4 regions of the Xenorhabdus budapestensis genome follow, and region 2 is predicted to be linked to each of the others. Evidence: predicted binding sites of a transcription regulator. Region 2 holds the regulator's gene; each other region holds the start of a gene.

Region 1 (5,910 bases), 1.8 Mb from region 2:
GAAATTCCAACAAGATGGGGCCAGCGTAGGGAATATAGAGAGGACGTTTACTTTCGTGTTCCAGTTCCATGATGCTTACTCTTTAGACTAATCAATAACAAAATCGGTAAATCAGCTATAGATCCTAAGAAGATAAAAAAATAAGTACAGTAAATGTTACTTAAATATGTCTATCATGAGCAAAAATGAGAGATAACATGCGGAATTCGCTAATTAAATGTTATTTAATTTCTCGCTTTTGCCCAAAATTCTTCCAGGATGGTCATTTTTTAGCAATGGAACTGTCAGAACGTATGACACTCCGTTTGCTTACAGCCGAGGGAAACTAAGGTAGATTCAGTCGCATTCCATTGTGATAGATGATTGTTTTGTCCTTCTACTAATATCGCCCGTTTGATGGTTCGGCAATCACTGCCTGACATGTTCATCAATATTAGAGCTGCCTGTAAAGGGGGTAAGCTCGGATTGAATGCAGCATTTTCTGCATAGCGGCCGGTATAAATACGATTTTGCTCATCCATCAGAGCAATACCTGAGTGGGATTGGCTATAAGGCGAATGACTCTGATTCGCAGCATCCAGTGCAGCCAGTACGAGTTCGTCATTGGTATCCAACTGGTAGCCATGATGAATGCTATCCAGCAACAAGGGAGTATCTCCTAAATCACGTGGGCCGAATGCCTCTGGTAGATAGTCAGCCAGAGTTAATCGTGGGTGATCAGGTAAACAGATTTCCAATTGTGCTCCACTGTTTAATTCGTTCATAAATTGGCGGCAATGGCCGCAAGGAGAACAATTAACAGTGACGGATAGCAGTTTTTTCTCACCACGTAACCAAGCATGGGTAATGGCTGATTGTTCGGCATGGACAGTTTGCTGTAACGGAACGCCCACAAATTCCATGTTGGCACCAAAATAGAAGTTTCCGCTGTCTCCTTGTGCGATAGCACCGACATGAAAGTGCGAGATGGGAGCAATAGAACAGGCCGCAGCGAGTGGCAACAGGGCAAGTGCCAACGCATGATCATCAAAGCCGCAGCTCTGCTTAATTGACTCCACCTGCTCTGCTGTCAGCATAGCTGGAAAATCATCATTACCAATGTAGGGCAATAGAGCCTTTTGCAATTTAGGCGTGATTTCTGACCAGATAGCGTGAAAACGAGCTTGCATAGAATAATCTCCAAGTTAATTGAAGGTTATTCTAGGATGATTAGTTAGGTTTATAATGTGATGTATTCCATATAATTAATGAAATTTATGTAACAAAGATATTATTTTAACAACTTACGTCAAATTTTTTACTATTTGAATGATTTTTTCACTTTTTGGTAACTAACCAAAAAGATGCAGTAACACAGGAAATAAGAAAGGCGCGATCAATGAAGTAATAACGCCGCAAGTCATCAGTGCCAGTGAACTATATGCACCCTCGACATGATCTATTTCAGCACATCGTGCAGTTCCTACGGCATGAGAAGCTGTACCCATCGCTAGCCCTCTGGAGGCCTGGGTTTTAATTTTTAAGAAATTAAACAGATTATGGCCAAAAATTGCACCTAAGATACCAACAGCAATGACACAGGCGGCACTGATGGCTGGAATACCCCCAATAGAATGAGCGACTGCCATGGCGATAGGAGTTGTAACTGATTTTGGTAATACAGAAGCTGCGATTTCAGGGGTAGCGCCTGCCCATAAAGCAATAGCTGTACCTGTTACCATTGCAGTAACACAGCCGATGAAGCAGATACTGATAATAGATTTCCATTGAGCACGGATTTGATGGAGCTGTTCGTACAGCGGAAAGGCTAGAGCAACAACAGCAGGTTGTAACAAATCATTCAATATCCGGCTACCGGCAAAATAATGTTCATAAGGGGTATGAGTCAGCAGCAGCAGAGGAATAATGACTGCCATTGATATCAATAAGGGGTTTAAAATAGGAAATCTGAATCGGACAGATAGTTTTTTGGCAAGATAGAAGACAGCCAAGGTTAATGGCAATGACCACCAGATATGGTTTAGCATTTTTATTTTCTCTCCTGTTGTGATGATTTCTGTTCTGGTAATTGTTTTTTGTGATTGGTGCCGATAATGGCGCGTTCGCGGTGGACATAATGAGAGCTGTAAGCAACGGTAATCATGACGATGACAGTACTGATGATACAGGAAAGGGCAATCGGGAGTATCTGTTGGCTGAGCTGTGGATAATATTCCATGACACCGACCCCGATGGGTAAAAAGAGCAATGTCATGTTTTTCATCAATAAGCTACAGCCCGGTTTTACCCAATGAGCGGGAATAATCTGAAGCGCTAGCAAACAGAACAGAAGAAGCAAGCCAATAATACTACCGGGGAGAGAGCAGGGGAGATGTGCTGAAATGAGATTCCCTACAATGAGGCATAAGTAGAGCAGCACAAATGCACGCAGATATTGCCAACCTGCCATGAGTACGTTTTGGAAAGACATAACGTATAATTCCTCAATGTAAAGAGGGTTATCATACGATTAATATTGTTAGTGTGCTATAGGTCACATTAAAAAGCGGGTTTAGAAAACCCGCCTTACTATTTTCGGAACATCAGTCTCAGAGTATCAGGTGATTACTTAACCTGCATACCAGGCTGAGCCCCGCTGTCCGGGCTTAACAGGAAAATTTCTTTTCCTCCAGGGCCTGCTGCCATCACCATGCCTTCTGAAATACCAAAACGCATTTTACGTGGAGCAAGATTAGCCACCATAACGGTCAGGCGGTTTTCTAATGCTTTTGGATCCGGATAAGCAGCGCGGATGCCGGAGAAGACTTGACGAGTTTCACCACCAAGATCAAGGATCAATTTCAGCAGTTTATCTGAGCCTTCAACAAAATCAGCCTGCTTAATCAATGCAATACGTAGATCAATTTTAGCAAAATCATCAAATGTGATGGTGTCTTGAATTGGATCATCTGCCAGAGGGCCTATCAGGGTTTTTTGTGGCTCAATGTTCTCCTTGGAGTCATCTACCATTGCTTCAACTTTAGCCATATCCATACGGTTAAACAGTGCCTTAAATGGTGAAACATCATGATTCAGCAGAGGTTGCTGGATACCATCCCAAGTCAGTTCGGTATTCAGGAATGCTTCTGCACGGACAGCGAGACCCGGAAGAATAGGCTTCAGGTAAGTCATCAGCACGCGGAACAGGTTGATGCCCATTGAGCAGATAGTTTGAAGATCTGCATCCCGGCCTTCTTCTTTCGCCACAACCCACGGTGCTTGTTCATCAACATAACGGTTAGCAAGATCTGCCAATGCCGTGATTTCACGAACAGCCTTACCAAATTCACGATTAGTGAAATCTTCTGCAATTCCCTGTGCGGCATCAACAAATTTCTGGTACAGCGTGGGATCAGCGAGCTGATCTGCCAGTTTACCGGCAAAACGCTTATTGATGAAACCAGCGTTACGTGAAGCCAGGTTAACGATTTTATTAACGATGTCACTGTTGACGCGCTGAACGAAGTCTTCCAGATTCAGGTCGATATCATCAATGCGGGAAGAGAGTTTCGCTGCGTAGTAATAACGCAGGCAGTCTGCATCCAGATGCTTCAGATAAGTCTCTGCTTTGATGAAAGTTCCGCGAGACTTAGACATCTTAGTGCCGTTGACAGTAATGTAACCATGAACAAACACGTTGGTTGGCTTGCGGTAATTGCTGCCTTCTAACATCGCTGGCCAGAACAGGCTATGGAAATAGACGATATCTTTACCAATGAAGTGGTAAAGATCTGCTTTGGAATCTTTCGCCCAGAATTCATCGAAATTCAGGTCACCACGTTTATCACACAGGTTCTGGAATGAACCCATATAGCCGATTGGTGCATCCAGCCAGACATAGAAATATTTACTTGGTTCATCAGGGATCTCAAAACCGAAATAAGGCGCATCACGGGTGATATCCCATTGTTGCAGCCCTGCTTCGAACCACTCCTGCATTTTATTTGCTACCTGCTCTTGCAAGGTGCCAGAGCGAGTCCATTGTTGAAGCATATCGCTGAATACTGGCAGGTCGAAGAAGAAATGCTCTGTGCTACGCATTTCTGGTGTTGCGCCAGATACAACTGAACGAGGGTTGATCAATTCTGTTGGAGAATAGGTTGTTCCACACACTTCACAGTTATCGCCGTACTGATCTTCCGCCTTACATTTCGGACAGGAGCCTTTGACGAAACGATCAGGCAGGAACATGCTTTTTTCTGGATCGAACAGTTGAGAAATGGTTCGATTCTTGATGTAACCGTTTTTTTTCAGTTTCAGATAAATTTCTGACGCAAGTGCTCTGTTTTCTTCGCTGTGCGTAGAATGGTAGTTATCGTAACTGATAGCAAAACCAGCAAAATCCTGCTGATGCTCCAGGTGCACTTTGTCGATCATCTCTTCTGGCGAAATCCCAGCCTGCTGGGCTTTCAGCATGATTGGTGTACCGTGAGCATCGTCAGCACAGACAAAGTGAACCTCTTTGCCGCGCATTCGATGATAACGAACCCAAATATCAGCCTGAATGTGTTCTAAGATGTGACCGAGATGAATTGGACCGTTAGCATAGGGTAACGCACAGGTCACCAGTAATTTTTTCGCGACTTGAGACATAGTTAGGATCTGACTTCCATAAATTGAAAAGGGTTTTTGATGTTACCTGATAAGGAGCATTGTCGCTAGGGTAATGCGAGAACTTCATCTCTTTTGTTTTGTTCTTATCGTAAGCTGTCTGCTTCTGCTATGATGGACGGACAGTTTTAGCTTGAAAAAGATAAATCAAAAGGAGCCGGGATGAACTCACGATCCCCCGAGCAGACCAATCCTGACCTGCTGAGAGAAAGCGTTGCGAAAATATTGGCAGCATTCAAACATCCGACATTAGAACAAGATTTAGTGACTCTGAAAGCATTGCATCGCTGTACTGTTCTGGATGGGATACTACATATTGAATTAATGATGCCCTTCGTTTGGAAACGAGCTTTTGAAACATTGAAGGAAGAAACAACTCATTTCTTACAAGCTGTTACAGATGCAAAAGGTGTTGAATGGCGGCTTTCCCATGATATCTGTACCTTACGCCGAGCTAACAACTTACCGGGTGTTAATGGCGTACGTAATATTCTGGCAGTCAGCTCAGGAAAAGGTGGCGTGGGTAAATCCAGCACGGCCGTGAATCTGGCACTGGCTTTGGCTCAGGAAGGGGCAAAAGTAGGTATTCTGGATGCAGATATCTACGGTCCATCGGTTCCTAATATGCTTGGGACAGCCAAAGAGCGCCCGACTTCACCTGATGGTCAGCACATGGCCCCAATTATGGTACATGGCATGGCGACAAATTCCATTGGTTATCTTGTCACCGATGATAACGCAATGGTGTGGCGTGGCCCGATGGCAAGTAAAGCACTTATGCAGATGCTACAAGATACATTGTGGCCGGATCTGGACTATCTGGTAATCGATATGCCACCAGGAACTGGGGATATCCAGTTAACGTTATCCCAGAATATTCCGGTGACTGGTGCATTGGTTGTTACAACACCGCAGGATATTGCCCTGATTGATGCTATGAAAGGTATTGTCATGTTCCAGAAAGTCAACGTACCAGTGCTAGGGATTATTGAGAACATGAACACGCATATCTGTAGTCACTGTGGCCAACATGAGCCGATTTTTGGTGAGGGAGGCGCAGAAAAACTGGCGGAAAAATACGAATGCCAATTATTGGGCAAGATCCCTCTGCATATTTCACTGCGTGAAGACCTTGATCGCGGAGAACCAACGGTTACCAGCCAGCCTGATAGTGAATTTGCGGACATTTATCATGAAATTGCTGCGAATATTTCTGCCCAGATGTACTGGCGAGGAGATAAAATACCGACTGAAATTTCT
Region 2 (5,910 bases):
ACCCGCCAATTCCTGACGTACTTTGTTTAATTGGTTTTTGCGTGCCCCTGATGCCAGTTTATCGGCTTTGGTCAGTAGTATCATGACTGGCACCTGCATCACGACCGCCCATTCGATCATCTGCATATCCAGATCTTTTAGTGGATGACGGATATCCATCAATACCACCAGCCCCTGTAAGCATTCACGTTTCTGGAGATATTCGCCCAATGCTCTCTGCCACTTGAGTTTCATTTCTTCCGGTACTTGCGCATAGCCATAACCCGGCAAGTCAACGAGGCGTATGCCTTCTTCCACCTCGAACAAGTTAATCAACTGAGTTCGTCCGGGAGTTTTACTGGTACGGGCAAGGCTCTTTTGCTGGGTCAGTGCATTCAGCGCACTGGATTTACCGGCATTTGACCGACCGGCAAACGCGACCTCAATGCCTACATCTTGAGGCAGGTGGCGAATGTCAGGTGCACTCGTGACAAAGTGGGTCGTATGATAGTTGTAGCTTTTGATGGTCAAAATGGTTATCTCCCTGCGGAATATACGAAAAAACAGCGCAGTGATTATACCGAGAGCAACGGCTTGTGGACAGGTGTAACTTTATTGTGGTGTTTCTATTTCGACATATTTTGGTTTTTTGATTGAAATTATTTTTGCCTAACGTGACAAAGAATATTCTGCAATTTTTTCCTGCCTAAATATGTACGAAAGCATACCAAGATAGACGCTATTCCAAAAATAAACTCTGCCCAGAATATGAGAATATAATATTTACTTAGATAGATATTCTTCAGCAAAACTCATAATTACTCGTAAAAGTTGGTAAATCTTTGCAACTTAGCGCTATAGGGAATTACACTTAATGAGTTTTATGGGTTTTGTTATTGACCTCAAGAATAAAGGAACCATCAATGTTTAAACATATTTTTGTGTCGCTTATGACGGCATGTGCTATCAGTGTAATGTCTGCTCCAGCATTGGCTGCCGAAACTCACGTGAAGCTGGTGACATCAGCAGGTGAAATAGAGCTTGAACTGGATAGCAATAAGGCACCGATTACCACAAAGAATTTCGTTGAGTATGTGAATGAGGGTTTTTATAACAATACGATTTTCCATCGCGTCATTCCCGGTTTCATGATTCAGGGAGGGGGCTTTACAAAAGATATGAAACAGAAAGTAACCAAAGCTCCAATCAAAAATGAAGCCGATAATGGATTACGTAACTTGCGTGGAACAATTGCGATGGCGCGCACCGCAGATAAGGATAGTGCAACCAGTCAGTTTTTCATTAATGTGACTGATAATGCTTTTCTTGACCACGGTCAGCGTGATTTTGGCTATGCCGTCTTTGGTAAGGTAGTGAAAGGGATGGATGTGGTTGACAAAATTTCTCAGGTCAAAACAGAAAATGTTGGGCCTTACCAAAATGTTCCTGTGAAACCGATTGTGATCCTTTCTGCAAAGGTTGTTTCCCAATAACCTTGATGAGAAAACCACGTTTTTTGGCCTGAAAGATAGAGAATGAGACGGTATTTGCCTATTATTACACCTTTTTTGAAGTTTCAGAGTTTTTAAAGTGCCGTCTCCCTCTCTCATTCCTCTATCGTTTTCGCACGAAAAAAACCGCACTATGAATATATGCCGCTATCTGGCGGTAACTCCTGCCCCTATTTTAAAAATGCCTATGTGGTATGATGAGTGTCCCGCTACCGTTGGTGCTGCTTTACCTAATTTTACCGTGATACAGAACGCATAATGTCCAATAGGACAACGCAATATATAAAACTATAAAAATCAGTAGGATGAACTCCTATGTTATTAATAATAGATAACTACGACTCTTTTACATTCAATTTATATCAATATTTTTGTGAGTTGGGGACGAATGTTTTAGTTAAGCGTAATGATGAATTACAGCTTGAAGATATCGAGAAATTGGCACCGACTCATTTAGTGATCTCTCCGGGACCTTGTACACCAGATGAATCAGGGATCTCGCTGGAAGCCATTTCACACTTTGCCGGGAAATTGCCAATTCTGGGGGTGTGTCTCGGACATCAGGCGATTGGTCAGGCTTTTGGCGCGAGTGTTGTTAAAGCCCGTGAGGTAATGCACGGAAAAACCTGTTTAATTCACCATAACCAACAAGGTGTATTTAGGGGATTGAATCGTCCGCTGACTGTTACCCGTTACCACTCTTTGGTCATCGCCGCAGAAACGTTACCTGCATCCTTTGAAGTTACGGCATGGAGCCAGCATGATGGTAATGTGGATGAGATAATGGGAATACGCCACCGAACCCTCCCCTTGGAAGGCGTGCAGTTCCATCCGGAAAGCATCCTGAGTGAACAAGGGCATGAACTGCTGAATAATTTTCTTAAGTATTAACGAAGAACGATTTAATCCCTCTTTTTGGCGGTTGTTTACGGCCATTTTTTACGAAGCAGCTGTGGGCAGTTTATATCACTAATTTATGCGCCAGCGGGTTTCATTTTTTTAAGGGATGAGAAAAGCTGAAGGATGGAAAGCAAAAAGCCAGTGCTCTATGGGCTGCACTGGCCTAATTCAAGCGCAATTTCAGGAACTAGCGGGTTCCATAAACGACAATCGTTTTGCCGTGCGCAGAGATCAGGTTTTGATCTTCCAGCATTTTCAGAATGCGGCCGACTGTTTCACGGGAACATCCGACAATCTGCCCAATTTCCTGACGTGTAATTTTGATTTGCATACCATCAGGATGGGTCATTGCATCAGGCTGTTTGGCAAGATTGAGCAATGTCTGTGCAATGCGACCTGTCACATCCAGGAATGCCAGGTTTCCAACTTTTTCCGATGTTGTTTGTAAGCGGCTTGCCATTTGAGCGGATAAACGCATCAGAATATCGGGATTAACCTGAATTAACTGGCGAAATTTCTTATAGGAAATTTCAGCTACTTCACAGGCGCTCTTAGCTCGCACCCATGCAGTACGCTCTTGCCCTTCTTCAAACAATCCAAGCTCACCAATAAAATCCCCCTGATTTAAATAAGAAAGGATCATTTCTTTACCTTCTTCATCTTTTATTAGAACAGCAACTGAACCTTTAACAATGTAGTAAAGCGTTTCTGCTTTCTCGCCTTGATGAATAAGCGTGCTCTTGGATGGATATTTGTGAATATGGCAGTGTGACAAAAACCATTCAAGAGTAGGGTCTGTTTGTGGCTTGCCGAGAACCATTCGCTTTATCCTCTGTTGTTATTTCTGCCTTTATGTTCTGAGAAACTGACAGTTTCTCATCAGGCTGGCTTTATAAAGTCAATAGATTAACATATTAACTTGCTGAAAAACTGACAAGTAAGAATTTTATATAGGCTTATAAGGAGGCTAACATATCGGTGTAGTCAGCCAGATCCATAAAACCTGCCAGTTTCGCTTGTAACTCTGTTTGTAACACAGGAAAGCGTTTCTGTCTTCTCCTGTATCGCTTCAGCATATAAAACCAGTTAACAAATTACCAGAAAACTGTTTGCAGAACCTCATTTACTACATTTTTATTTATAAATGGGTGAATAGTTGATGTTTTGTCACAGGTAACATTATTTTTTGTTACCTGTGTTATTGATAATTAACTTGTGCTTAATTCAGGAAATTTTTTTGCCTTCCAATAATTGTTGAACTAACGGAGCCATAATTAACTCCATTGCCAGTCCCATTTTTCCACCCGGAACGACGATAGTATTTATGCTGGAGATAAACGAACCCTGAAGCATGGCCAGTAAATACGGGAAATCGATTTGGCTCAGACCACGGAAGCGGATGACGATAAAACTTTCGTCTAAAGAAGGAATGGCTTTGGCGGAGAAGGGGTTGGAAGTATCAACAGTAGGAACGCGTTGAAAGTTGATGTGAGTGCGGGAAAACTGTGGCGTAATATAGCGAATATAATCATCCATTGAACGAACCATGGAATCCATAACCGCTTCCCTTGAATGCCCGCGTTCACTGGTATCGCGAATGAGCTTTTGTATCCATTCAAGGTTGACGATGGGAACAACACCAATCAGTAGATCAACTAATTCGGCGACATTGTATTGCGGAGTAACAACACCACCATGTAACCCTTCATAAAACAGCATATCGGTGTTTGATGGCAGCGATTCCCAGGGTGTGAATGTCCCCGGTACTTGGTTATAGGGAACCGCTTCATCATAAGTATGCAGATATTTCCGCCAGCGGCCAGTACCTGTTTCCCCATATTCAAAGAATGTCTTCTCCAGCATATGGAAATCATTGGCTTCTGGCCCGAAATAACTGATGTGCCTGCCTTGTTCTTTCGCTTTACGTATTTCTGCGTCCATTTCAGGGCGGGTATAACGGTGGAAACTATCCCCTTCAATAAGTGCGGCAGTGATGCCGAGTTGTTGGAAAATCTTGCGAAATGCCACACTGGTGGTGGTTGTTCCGGCTCCGCTAGAGCCGGTTATGGCGATGACAGGGTGTTTGGAAGACATAAGAACAGACTCCTTATCATTAAAAAGTTGGGATGATCTTTCTCGTAATCAGCAGTATTAGGCCAATAAAACAAACAGATGTTGAATGAAATGTTATTGAACCGGAAATGATATGAAACTATGGACGAAACATCTCCTTAGGTATGATATTGACAGTCTCATGCAATTCAGACCAAACCAGCAGGGCTTCACCTCGCTCAAGCTGGCGTTTTACATCCTGTACTTTTTGTTCCAGTGTTTTTTCAAGTTCACCGTAGTCGGTGCCTTCCCGTAAGACAAAATTCTCGATCAAGTTAAGTAGAGTATCGGGTTCTACTTGTTGCCACGGGATAATCATTGTGGTCGCTCCATATCACATTATATTAGCTGCTGGTATTGCTTAGTTTTGGGGATGTTTTTGAGTTTAACTTTCATTGTTAACTGGCCTTGTGTGCTGAATAACATACTGCTATTTTCTTAGAAAGGAAATGTCAATAATTGAGGGATAAAGCACGCCATGACCGCCAGCCTGATATTCTCACTGAGTACATTTATGTTTATCTCCGCGATTACGCCTGGCCCGAATAATATGTTACTGACATCATCTGGTGCTAACTTTGGGCTCTGCCGCTCATTGATACTGTTGTTGGGAATTGTTCTTGGGATGCAAACTGTCCTGTTGTTGTCTGCTTTTGGTATTGCTGCGTTACTGCTGGTATATCCGGCCATACACACAGGCCTGAAAGTGCTCGGTAGCCTGTATTTACTGTGGTTGGCCTGGAAGACGGTGACTGCACAATACAAACGGCTGGAGGCTACACAATCCCTTGGGATACCCATTAAAGGTCATCAAGGCTGGTTATTGCAGTTTTTGAACCCGAAAGCATGGATGATGGGGTTAGGGGCTATCAGTAGCTACAGTTTAGCAGGGGATTTATATATCCATTCCATTCTGGTCATCAGCGTGGTGATGTTATTGTGTAATACAGTCACCGGGATGATATGGCTTATTTTGGGGGCTATGATTGGCCGTCTGTTAAAAAGCCGCACGGCATGGTTTACTTTCAATATCGTGATGGGGCTTTTGACAGCGGCTTGTGTACCATTAATCTGGATTAGCTGAATCAGCTCAAATCAATATTCTTGCTGCCAAAGAAAAACGTCAGCACAAAGCCGCTGATATACGAAACAATCAGCCCCGCACCGTATACCGCCATGCCCATGAAAATGCCTGTTTGGGATGTCATTAAGGGCAGAGCAACTACACCGGAGGGGCCGAAAACCGTATTCAGGCCGACAGGTAATCCAAACCAGGCAATCAGGCCGACAAAAAAGCCACCAGCTGCGCCACCAAAACAGGCGGTAACAAAAGGTTTGATGTGAGGCAATGTCACCCCATAAATTAAGGGCTCACCGATCCCTAAAAAGCCCGGAATAATAGCTCCTT
Region 3 (5,910 bases), 700 kb from region 2:
TTGAAGCCAAAGGCAATGAAATGCGTTTTTGGCAGCTACTGGAGCAGCGCCTGTTGGTTGTCAGACAAGCATTAATGACCCGAATTGAACGTCTTGAAAACACCAAAGCACGGGTTGCCCCTATCCTCTATATGGAAGGCGCTTGTGGAATAAGGTTGAAAGAGGATGACAATATTGCCGAAATTTTCAAACATGGGCGGGCTTCTATTTCATTAGGGTATATTGGTATCAATGAAACAATTAATGCGTTATACGGTGATCACATTCATCTATTTGACGATGAACAACGTCGCCAAAAAGCAATCGCTATCGTCAAGCGGTTACGCAAAGCGGTTGATACCTGGAAACAGGAAACCGGATATGGATTCAGTTTATACAGTACGCCAAGTGAAAGTTTATGTGACCGTTTCTGTCGCCTTGATGCCGCTGAATTTGGCGTGATCCAGGGAGTCACGGACAAAGGTTATTACACCAACAGTTTTCATCTGGATGTAGAGAAAAAAGTCAATCCCTACGATAAGCTGGACTTTGAAGCACCTTATCCCCCATTAGCGAATGGTGGTTTTATCTGCTATGGCGAATATCCCAATCTGCAACATAATGTGAAGGCATTGGAAGATGTATGGGACTACAGTTATTCCCGTGTCCCTTACTATGGAACCAATACTCCAATTGATGAATGCTATCAATGCGGTTTTACCGGAGAATTTTCCTGTATCAGCAAAGGGTTCATCTGTCCTCGTTGTGGTAATCATGATCCAGCGCATGTTTCTGTGATCCGACGGGTTTGTGGATATCTTGGCAGCCCTGATGCCCGTCCGTTTAACGCAGGTAAACAGGAAGAGGTGAAACGTCGCATCAAACATCTCAGTAACGAGCGAATTGGCTAATACTATGAATTACCATCAATATTATCCGGTTGATGTGGTGAATGGCCCCGGAACCCGCTGTACCCTGTTTGTGGCTGGCTGTTCCCATCAATGTCGTGGTTGTTATAACCAAAGTACATGGCGGACTAACTCAGGTTATCCGTTCACGCAGGCTGTTGAAGATCAGATCATTACTGACTTGAAAGATCTTCGCATCAAACGGAAAGGGTTATCATTGTCTGGCGGCGACCCTCTTCATCCCTCCAATACACCCGATATTCTCAAACTGGTCAAACGGATAAAGAGAGAGTGCCCGAATAAAGATATCTGGCTATGGACAGGTTATGTACTCCACGAGTTAAGCGGTCTCCAACAAGAAATTGTCAGTTATATTCATGTGTTAGTTGACGGGAAATTTGAACAGGCGTTGCACGACCCGGCGTTAATCTGGCGAGGCAGTAGTAATCAGGTTATTCACTATTTACGATAATTAATTACGATACTGATATTAACGCTGCCAATGTAATTTTTTGCCAAAGCCAAGGGTGTTGTCCACCATTTTGATCTCATTCAGGTTCAATTGCCAAATAGGCGATTTTGCTGTTATCGCTATAGGAAAGCGGTGGCAGTAACTTGCTTTGGCAACTGTTTCATCCCTACCTGTCAATGGGACGACTTCACCACGAAACTGAATGCCTCTGATCTGGGAAACATTGTGAGTTTGTCCGGCAATAGTACCTGCAACTACGGCGTTTTCCTGCATCATTTTACCGTGGCGGGTATCAGGTTCAGTCATAAACCAAAGTGTCATTTTATCGACATCAAAGGCATAGAAACAATTTGCGCACCATAGATCCTGATTTGAAGAAGTACAAATTGTGAAGACATGTTGCTCGGCAAGGTACTGGCAGATTATTAAGATATCTTTATTCAATTCCATCTAATTCCATACTGTTATATTTGCTCATCTCAATCAGAACACATAGCTGGATCAATGTCCAGATGTGTTCTGATAGTTATACAGTAGTATAAGATTTAATCTGTTTTAACTATAAGTTATTTATAAATTTCAGCAACACCATGCAGTTTATTGTCTCCAGTAGCAGAAATAATGCGGAAATAAGATGCTCCAGCTTTGTCAGCTTTTTTGGATAACTCTTCTGTCAGGTTATCCAGTGTTTCTGCTCCCGTCACAGAAACAATACCAATCTTCTCTCCTGTAGCATTTCTTACTTCAGTTGCCGCAAAAGAACCAAACGAAACAGCACATAGTGTTAAAACAGCGGCAATAAATTTTGCATTTCTCATTTTCAGATCCTCTGTCTACTTTTCAATATAAAGGGTGTCTCTCTGTGACTTAGATCAAGTTATACGCTTCTTCAAAAAATGATAATTAGCAACTCTTGCTATAGTTTTTCAGTTATTTTGAATAAAAAATTCTGTCACTTACTGTTAATAAACATGTAATTTAATATAATTCATCATGTTATGATGTTCAAAAAACCATAATACAGTCTATAGCCTCATAATGATTTAATCCCATACAGTATTTATATATTTGTAACTATTTAAAATTACTAATGAATATTAACAAATCTGATTGGTATCTTTACTTGATAAAAACCCAGAATGGTTCTTTATATACCGGAATTACTACAGATATTTCCCGTCGTCTGATACAACACAGTACCGGAAAAGGGGCGAAGGCTTTGAGGGGAAAAGGTTCATTGACTCTGGTCTATCACAGTTTAGTACGAGATAAGAGCACAGCATTAAAGCTGGAATACCGAGTGAAGCAACTAAACAAACAGCAAAAAGAGAGGCTGGTTACAACCCAGCCTGTCTGTATAGAAATCTATTTGTCAGAGACTTCATTAGAATAGACATCGTTGCCAGAGTATCTCCAGCATTTCTTCAGCGTGTATTTACTATTTCTGTATTTACGTCTTGTAGTTACACATAATCAAAATGACTGGGATATGTGACTAAACCATGACAATCATCCAGCGAGACATCAGCCAGTGTGTAAACCTGAAAGAATTCCTCACTATCAAGCCATTGACAATGTAATTGGTACTCTTTAGCAAGCCTGAAACCAAAACGGTGATAATATTCAGGTTTACCAAGCACGACTACTGCGCCATAACCAAACTCATTCAGGCTATCCAATCCTTCATACACTAACTTCTCACCAATGCCCTGACGACGATACGGTTCAGACACTACCAATGGCGCCAATCCAACCCAATTATGATCCTGACCATTGATGTCAACAGGTGTGAAACCAACATAGCCAATCACGTGACCTTCATCGTCAGTCGCAACAACACCCAGCGTCAACAAGCCATCTTCTCTTAATCTATGAACTAACTCAGCTTCTGCCGAGGTCTCAAAGGATTCTCGCAGCAAGCGATCAATACCCGTGGCATCAACCGGAATTTCGACCCTGATTAACATGACGATAACGCGCGATCGTGCTGATCTGCGCCCTCTTTTTGTTCCACTTTGATAAATTCAGCTAACGATAATAAACCAAAACGGAAAGTGGATTTAACCTAACACAAGTCAGATCCCTTTTCGTGAAAAGGAACATGTTATTTTACCTAAATACTGTGATATTTCCTGATACTATCTCAAGAATTGATAATAAAATTCTATCACTGAGATCCAGTAAATCAGCACCAGTGACATTTGCACGGAACCTGTCCCAAATCAATATATTTTCATTATCAGTCTAAAGATAATTCTTGATTATTGTTATTAATTCTTTCGCTGCAGTTTCCTAAAACTCTTCAGTCCCCGCAGCTCACCATTACGCAACATCCCAACCAAAATCCCCAGGATCATGTACACAACACCAAGGAACAGGATCATTGCAATATCCCCCAACATACTTTGTAAAGGCATGTTCATTTGGTTTATTCCTGCGATAATTTTGGTTGCCCATGTGGATGGCAAAGCTGATGAAATCGCTCTTACCCAATCAGGCATCGCCTGAACCGGCCAGATAGTCCCCGAAATATAGAAAACAGGAGTAGTGATAAACGCCAATGTCAGATAAATCATTTCCACACTGCGCAAACACTCTGTTACCAGTTTACCTAACCCCAATACTGCCAGCAGGAATGGGAAAGTCATCAGCAACAATTGATAAATTGGTGCATCCTGCCGATATCCCAATACCCATGGCCACAGGACAAAAAAGATAACAGACAAAAACAGCCAAATAGGCAACAGCGCAGACAAAGCACCCAGATAGACAGGGAGTGGAGGCTTACCGTTAGGAGTGCTACGTATAGCAATACTCACACGTACACAAGCAATCAACAAGGAGTGCTGCAAAAGCATCACCAGTAGTCCGGGAAAAACAATTGCGGCATAACTGATCCCCGGATTAAATAATCCAATGGTTTCTCCTTTAATCGGTTGTAGCAGTACTTTCACCTGTTCCGTACTGAAACCCGATTTCAGCAGTAACTGGGTATTGTATTCAGATAATAATTGTTGATACGCCAACGCCAAATCCTGCTGAATCTGCCCATTGGCAAGGCGGTTCGTCGCGTCACCATAAACCGGTACTGTCACATTTTTTCCGCCTAAAAGACGTTTTTCAAAATCCGGCGGCACAATGATAATGGCGAAGATTTTCCGTCGTAACATGTCATTACGGGCGTTAGCAAGACTAGCGTAGCTTTTGGTTTCAACTTTCGCCGTCGCATCAACGTGGCGGATCAGCGCACGGCTCATATGGCTGTTGTCCTGATCAATAATCGCGATGGGTAGATCCCATAATGTAGGGTGGACATAAACCAGACTCATCACACACAGAGAAACAATCAGCATTAACCACAAGGGTTTTTCCAGCATTCCCAACAATACATTGTGGAAAGTTTGCCAATACATCTTCCAGTTATTCATTTATCTGCTTCCTCTGCATCATATAACTTCCCCTGGCTGGTTAAGCCGTTTCCACAAGCGATTGCGGATCAACAAGGCACAAACCAAAGGATAAATCATCAATAGCATGCAAATATGCAGGATGATTTTTAATGACACTTCCCGCAGAAAGATATCGAACATGGCATTTAAAGCATGGGTTAATGGCTCCAGATTCGAAATAACTCTTGCCGGCCATACCATTGATAATTCAGGCACCACCATGCCAGAAAATGACATCGCAATACTAACCAGCATTCCGATTAGCGAATAAGCCGTCAATGCACTACTGGTGAAAGTAAACAATAATAAGCCGATACTTTGAGCCGCAATCACATAGAAAAATCCAACAACCGGCATATATATCGGGTTACCTGCAACTTTGGCATCAGAGAATGCAACCAATGCTGCAATTTCTATCATCAACAACAGGGTAAAAATTAAGGTATAAGGCGCAAGTTTTCCTAATAAAGCCGGTACAAAAGATTTTGCGCTTAAGAGCTGCTTTCCCCTTGCCATCGTATAAATAGTACAGGTCACGACGAAAAGCTGTAATAAATGGATGGTTGCAGCAAATTGCTGGAAATAGATATAACTGCCACTGGCATTGAACAGGCTGTCATAAGACATCGTCGCCTTAGCAAGTGGTGGAAGCTGACGACCAATTTCAGACGCAATGATCTCACGATATTTAGCATTTGTTTCTACCATCAATCCGCTGAAGTCCTGAATCGAATAACGCCCTGAACCATAAAACAAGGCATTATAATAGATGCTCACTGTTGGCTGTTTACCACTCAACGCATCTTTTTCTAGATCATGGGGGATATAGAGTAAAGAGTAATCCTTTGCACTCCCCAATCTCTCTAGTGATTCCGTCAGGCCATTATCATAAGTTTTAATATCAGCGTGAGGGGCCGCATTTAAATTACGAATTAATGTGCGTGATAAAGTACTGTGATCATTATCCACTACTGAAACAGGCAGGTTTAGCAACGTTCCTTCCGAAAAATTGGCACTGATTAAGATAAACAGCAACAGAGGAAACAGCCAACTCAGCCAGTGAAAAATCGGGCTACGGACTGCAACCACCAGCTCGCGGGTA
Region 4 (5,910 bases), 1.2 Mb from region 2:
AGCCAGCATCCATGCACTGAAAATAAACCAGATAACCGGAGCCACAGTCTGCCCGATACCCGGAATAAAGTACAACAATAAGAGGGCGATAGCGCGCGGAATATAGTAGAGAATTTTGACTATTTCGCGTTTCAGAATGCGGGGCGTATCTTTTATTAGGTCAAGAACACCTGTGTCCGGCGCAGGGATACCCGTCAACTGAGATTCTAATTTTTCTGCTAATAATCCGTTAAACGGAGAAGCAATAAAATTCGCTAATGTGCTGAAAAGGTAGGTGAAAATCAGTAGCACAGAAATAACAGCCAGTGGCCACAACAAATAACTGAGCCATTGCATCCAATCTGGTACTTTATTGAGCGCCCATTGTATCCAGCCATCCAGCCTTTGGTATAACCACCAGAAAGAGCTGCCGAATAGTAAGATATTAGCCAGTAGAGGCAATAGAACGAATCTCTTGATGCCAGGGCGGGTTATTAAATGCCAACCTTGTACAATATAATGAAATCCGCCTAAATGTTTTGGCAATTTTTTCGAATTCGTCATATTTTCTTATTCTCTCTTAGAGGATTGAGACGGTATGATATAGGCAGGATTTTCCACTGACCAGTAGTTTTGTGTGTGAAAAACACTCGGAAAAACAGGAGATACCTCTCTTTATGATAAGAAAAGTCTGTAGAGGCTTGCACTTGTGCTATTTGACAAATACTCTTATCTAAAGAATATTCCGCCGTGGTGGCAATTAATTTAAACAACAGAGACAGCAATGATGCAGGATTTGCGTCTGATATTAATCGTTGTTGGTGCGATAGCCATAATAGCTTTGCTATTACATGGGTTGTGGACCAGCCGTAAAGAGCGTTCGTCACTCTTTCGTGATCGCCCAGTGAAACCTCATAAACAGGAGCGTCGGGAAGAGTTATTAGAGGATAATGATGGCGATGAACTGTTTGATAATTCGTCAAAATCACGTGTTCAGGAGCCAGTTAAGTCTCGTCATGAACATCGTGAAGAGTCGGTTATTGAGCGCGATTCACCTGATTTATCAGAAGTAACATCTGATGATGGAGTTGATCCTTTACTTTCAAAGCAGCAACCTGAAACATCTGTGGCAAAGGTGAAAGCTATTGATGAAAGCCAGAAAGAATCACAACTTGGCCTGTTTGAATCTGTTGAGAAAAATAGTGCAGAAGGTGCGGAAACGGAAGCTGTTCAAGAGCAGTCAAAGTTGGAAAATGCAACGAAAGCTGAAACTGAGCAAACTAAAAAAGAAACCGTGTTGGTATTACATGTAGCTGCCCATCATGGTCAGGAACTAAATGGCGAAGTACTGCTTCAGAGCATTTTGCAATCAGGTTTCCGGTTTGGTGATATGAATATCTTCCATCGTCACTTAAATCCATCGGGTAGTGGTGCGGTACTGTTCAGTTTGGCTAATATGGTTAAGCCGGGGTCATTTGATCCAGAACATATGGTAGATTTCAGCACTCCGGGGATCTCAATGTTTATGCTCGTACCTTCATATGGTGATTCTAATCAGAATTTCAAACTGATGTTACAGGCAGCGCAGCGTATTGCTTCTGATGTGGGTGGTGTGGTGTTAGATGCCGAGCGTAAAATGCTTACACCGCAAATGATCGAATCTTATAAGGCACGTATTCGTGATACACTCAGCGCCCAAGAATAAATCCTCTTTTTAGTATTAAGCCCCCGCCTAGTCGGGGGTTTTTCATCTCTGGTGAGAAGTCATGAAAAATATTATTCAAACAATCAACGAACTAAGAACAACATTGCGTCATCATGAGTATTTGTATCATGTTATGGATGCGCCAGAGATCCCTGATGTGGAATACGATCGCTTAATGCGTGAGTTGAAATCACTGGAAGAACAGCATCCAGAGTTGATTACGGCAGATTCTCCTACCCAACGGGTTGGAGCAGCGCCATTAACTGCATTTGAGCAGGTTCGTCACGAAATTCCGATGTTATCTCTGGATAATGTATTCGATGAAGAAAGTTATCTGGCATTTGATAAACGTGTTCGTGATCGTCTGAAAGACAGTCGCGAATTGGTATTCTGTTGTGAATTTAAACTCGATGGTGTGGCTGTCAGCCTGTTGTATGAAAATGGCGAATTAGTACAGGCTGCGACTCGTGGGGATGGTACGACAGGAGAAAATATTACCGCCAATATTCGTACAATTCGCGCGATTCCTCTGCGTTTGAAAGGAGACAACATTCCTGTTCGTGTTGAGATTCGTGGTGAAGTCTTTATGAAGCAAACGGGTTTTGAAAAACTCAATGAAGAAGCGCGCCGTACAGGTAATAAAGTATTTGCTAACCCTCGCAATGCAGCCGCAGGATCACTGCGCCAGCTCGACCCACGTATTACAGCCAAGCGTCCGCTGACTTTTTATTGTTATGGCATTGGTGTGATTGACGGTGGAGAGTTGCCAGCAAGCCACTACGAGCGGCTGATGCAATTCAAACAATGGGGGCTGCCGGTTAGCGATAAAGTGAAATTGTGTCAGGGAACCCAACAAGTATTGGATTTTTACCACGAGGTAGAGCAACAGCGCCCGACTCTGGGTTTCGACATTGATGGTGTTGTCATTAAAGTGGACTCCCTTGAATTACAGGAAACATTGGGGTTTGTAGCCAGAGCTCCACGTTGGGCAACCGCATTTAAGTTTCCTGCACAAGAACAGATAACAATCGTACGTGATGTCGAGTTTCAGGTAGGACGCACAGGGGCAATTACACCAGTTGCACGTCTGGAACCAGTACAGGTTGCAGGTGTGATAGTCAGTAACGCTACATTACACAATGCGGATGAAATTGAACGACTGGGGCTGCGTATAGGAGATACCGTCATTATTCGCCGGGCAGGTGATGTGATTCCGCAAGTTGTTGGTGTGGTAAAGGAGCAAAGACCAACAGAAAGCCAGGAAGTGACTTTCCCACAGCATTGTCCTGTTTGTGGTTCTGATATCGAACGTATTGAAGGCGAGGCTGTAGCGCGTTGTACAGGTGGCTTATTTTGTGGGGCACAACGTAAAGAAGCGCTCAGACACTTTGTTTCCCGTCGTGCAATGGATGTGGATGGAATGGGAGAGAAAATTATTGAACAGTTGGTTGATAAGGAATATGTCAAAACACCAGCCGATCTTTTCCGTTTGACCGCAGGGCAATTAATCGGCCTTGAGCGAATGGGGCCAAAATCCGCTCAGAATGTGGTTAATGCTCTGGAAAAATCCAAGAAAACCACATTTGCCCGTTTCATCTATTCTTTAGGCATTCGGGAAGTTGGAGAAGCCACTGCGGCTAATTTAGTTGCACATTTTGGCACATTGGAAAAATTGCGTGCAGCAGATACGGAAGCATTAATTGCTGTACAAGATGTAGGTGGTGTGGTTGCCAGCCATGTAGTTAATTTCTTTAACGAACCGCATAACCAGACAGTAATTGATGATCTTGTCAATAATATTGGCATCTGTTGGGAAGCGGCGGAAATACCGCAACCAGAAGAAATCGATAGCCCATTTGCGGGTAAGACCGTAGTTTTGACTGGCTCATTAAACCTTTTATCCCGGGATGAGGCCAAAGACAAATTAGTTGCGTTGGGCGCGAAAGTCACAGGCAGTGTCTCCAAGAAAACAGATTTGGTGATTGCGGGTGAGGCTGCGGGATCTAAATTAGCCAAAGCGGCAGAATTGGGTATAACTGTGATTGATGAAGAAAAAATGCTTCGTCTTTTAGGTGAATAATAAAAAGAAAACTTTCAGGAAAGAGGTGCTATTAGGATGCTTGATAATAAACCTTAATAGTGCCTTTAAATAAGATATTTTTGCATACATTAGTCGCCACGTTCCGGCTTAAAGTGTGATCAGGTTTGCTAAATAGGAATTTGTTGCCACTCTATAGTAAATTTATGTGATAGTTATCAATATTTATTATCGTATGTTGCAAAAATGCTATTATAAATTTGCACCTCGTCATGTTTGGAGTTCTTTTATGCCTCATATTTTTCACTTTGTTCTCGCTCTAGCGGTCATTGGCGGCTTGGCGGTTTTTGCGAGTAATAACCGGAAAGATATTCGGATTCGGTATATTATTCAGTTACTTGTTATTGAACTTGTTCTGGCGTGGTTTTTCCTTAATTCCAATGCTGGACTAGGGATCGTCAAAGGGTTTGACAGCTTGTTTGTCCACTTACTGTCTTATGCCGTGAAAGGTACTAGCTTTGTTTTCGGTGGTATGATTGAAGCAAATCTGGCATTTTTCTTCCTGAATGTACTTTGTCCTATCATCTTTATCTCTGCTTTGATCGGTATCCTGCAACATATAAAAATTCTGCCAATTATCATTCGTGCAATTGGTACTATGTTGTCCAAAGTTAATGGCATGGGAAAACTAGAATCGTTCAATGCGGTCAGTTCATTGATTCTGGGACAATCAGAGAATTTTATCGCTTATAAAGATGTATTGAACAAAATGTCTGAGCGTCGGATGTACACAATGGCGGCAACAGCGATGTCTACGGTATCTATGTCTATCGTAGGTGCTTACATGACAATGCTGGATGCAAAATATGTGGTAGCGGCCCTGATACTTAACATGTTCAGTACCTTTATCGTTCTGTCCCTTATCAACCCTTACTCTGTTGAAAGTGAAGGGGATATCCATATGAACAATCTGCATGAAGGGCAAAGTTTCTTTGAAATGCTGGGCGAGTACATTCTGGCTGGTTTCAAAGTCGCTTTGATTGTAGCGGCCATGCTGATCGGCTTTATTGCCTTGATTGCGGGTATCAACGCCATTTTTGATATGGCATTTGGTATTTCTTTCCAGGAATGTCTGGGGTATGTTTTCTATCCATTTGCCTGGATCATTGGCATTCCCAGTGATGAAGCACTGAAAGTAGGTAGTATCATGGCAACTAAACTGGTTTCTAATGAATTTGTTGCAATGCAGAGTTTACAGGAAATTGCAGGACAATTGAGTGATCGTTCAAAAGGTATCCTGTCTGTATTCTTGGTTTCCTTTGCCAACTTTTCATCCATTGGTATTGTTGCCGGTGCTATTAAAGGCTTGAATGAAAAACAGGGGAATACTGTTGCGCGTTTTGGCCTGAAACTGCTGTTTGGCTCAACATTGGTGAGTTTCCTGTCGGCTGCAATTACCGGACTGGTAATGAGCATTTAATTTTCTTAGCAATTTGAATTTTATCTTTTATATAAAGATAAAGTGACTCAATAGGTCGGCATGATGAATAAAGAAAATTTGCTGGAGATCGCCAACACTGCCATGCCATTTGGTAAATACAAAGGACGGATGTTAATAGATCTTCCTGAAGAGTATTTACTTTGGTTTGCCCGTAAGGGGGAATTTCCACAAGGGAAACTGGGTGCACTAATGGAAATGACCCTTGCAATTAAAATTGAAGGGTTGGATTCATTGGTAAAGCCATTGAAAAAAACTGATTAGCCATAATTGCGGTCAAGTGGAGCTGTTGGTGCTGAAATATCGATCAGCGCACCACTTTTATCTTTAATTAAAAGACGACGCTGACCATAGGGCAAATCACGTGGTGGTTCAATAATTTCCAGAGCAAGGGTTTTGGCTTTTGAAAAATAGGGTTCAACATCCTTAACGACAAACGTGATAATCAGCCCCTGACAAGATTTTTGATATGAATCTGGGATAAATTTACTTGTCCTTAAAAAAGCTGAAACTTGCCCATCTGATTCAGAAGACATTGCTATAAACCAATCAGATTCGTATTCGATATTAAAATTCAATAGATTAACAAATAAATTGCTTGTACCTGCCAGATCATCAGTAAGAATGTTAGTTAACATCTTGAGTTACCCATTCTTTCAGTGATGAAATCCGTTAGTCCTAATGTAAAAC

What was found. The regulator CRP, encoded in region 2, controls carbon source genes, mostly activating them, when cyclic AMP is high. The targets are predictions, from matches to a motif close to ATGTGANNNNNNTCACAT.
Region 1: the regulator CRP is predicted to act here: its motif matches at 2,522-2,539, upstream of HGO23_RS12635 (CidA/LrgA family protein).
Region 3: the regulator CRP is predicted to act here: its motif matches at 2,353-2,370, upstream of bhsA (multiple stress resistance protein BhsA).
Region 4: the regulator CRP is predicted to act here: its motif matches at 3,929-3,946, upstream of HGO23_RS07185 (NupC/NupG family nucleoside CNT transporter).

What each region holds. Positions count from the first base shown of each region.
Region 1 covers NZ_CP072455.1:2,938,107-2,944,016, reverse strand. Annotated here, with positions in the region: gene HGO23_RS12650 (NAD-dependent malic enzyme) at 1-70, opposite strand, end outside; gene cdd (cytidine deaminase) at 285-1,169, opposite strand; gene HGO23_RS12640 (CidB/LrgB family autolysis modulator) at 1,332-2,027, opposite strand; gene HGO23_RS12635 (CidA/LrgA family protein) at 2,030-2,470, opposite strand; gene metG (methionine--tRNA ligase) at 2,605-4,632, opposite strand; gene apbC (iron-sulfur cluster carrier protein ApbC) at 4,813-5,910, shown strand, end outside.
Region 2 covers NZ_CP072455.1:332,349-338,258, forward strand. Annotated here, with positions in the region: gene yihA (ribosome biogenesis GTP-binding protein YihA/YsxC) at 1-510, opposite strand, end outside; gene ppiA (peptidylprolyl isomerase A) at 903-1,472, shown strand; gene HGO23_RS01360 (aminodeoxychorismate synthase component II) at 1,806-2,381, shown strand; gene crp (cAMP-activated global transcriptional regulator CRP) at 2,578-3,210, opposite strand; gene HGO23_RS01370 (phosphoribulokinase) at 3,615-4,484, opposite strand; gene HGO23_RS01375 (YheU family protein) at 4,603-4,821, opposite strand; gene HGO23_RS01380 (LysE family translocator) at 4,981-5,586, shown strand; gene murP (PTS N-acetylmuramic acid transporter subunit IIBC) at 5,588-5,910, opposite strand, start outside.
Region 3 covers NZ_CP072455.1:3,997,262-4,003,171, forward strand. Annotated here, with positions in the region: gene nrdD (anaerobic ribonucleoside-triphosphate reductase) at 1-890, shown strand, start outside; gene nrdG (anaerobic ribonucleoside-triphosphate reductase-activating protein) at 895-1,359, shown strand; gene HGO23_RS17625 (YhbP family protein) at 1,378-1,809, opposite strand; gene bhsA (multiple stress resistance protein BhsA) at 1,926-2,177, opposite strand; gene HGO23_RS17635 (GIY-YIG nuclease family protein) at 2,456-2,752, shown strand; gene HGO23_RS17640 (GNAT family N-acetyltransferase) at 2,823-3,326, opposite strand; gene HGO23_RS17645 (ABC transporter permease) at 3,630-4,787, opposite strand; gene HGO23_RS17650 (ABC transporter permease) at 4,806-5,910, opposite strand, start outside.
Region 4 covers NZ_CP072455.1:1,519,400-1,525,309, forward strand. Annotated here, with positions in the region: gene cysZ (sulfate transporter CysZ) at 1-543, opposite strand, end outside; gene zipA (cell division protein ZipA) at 767-1,684, shown strand; gene ligA (NAD-dependent DNA ligase LigA) at 1,746-3,764, shown strand; gene HGO23_RS07185 (NupC/NupG family nucleoside CNT transporter) at 4,012-5,202, shown strand; gene HGO23_RS07190 (DUF3820 family protein) at 5,266-5,484, shown strand; gene HGO23_RS07195 (VOC family protein) at 5,481-5,858, opposite strand; gene HGO23_RS20050 (MATE family efflux transporter) at 5,852-5,910, opposite strand, start outside.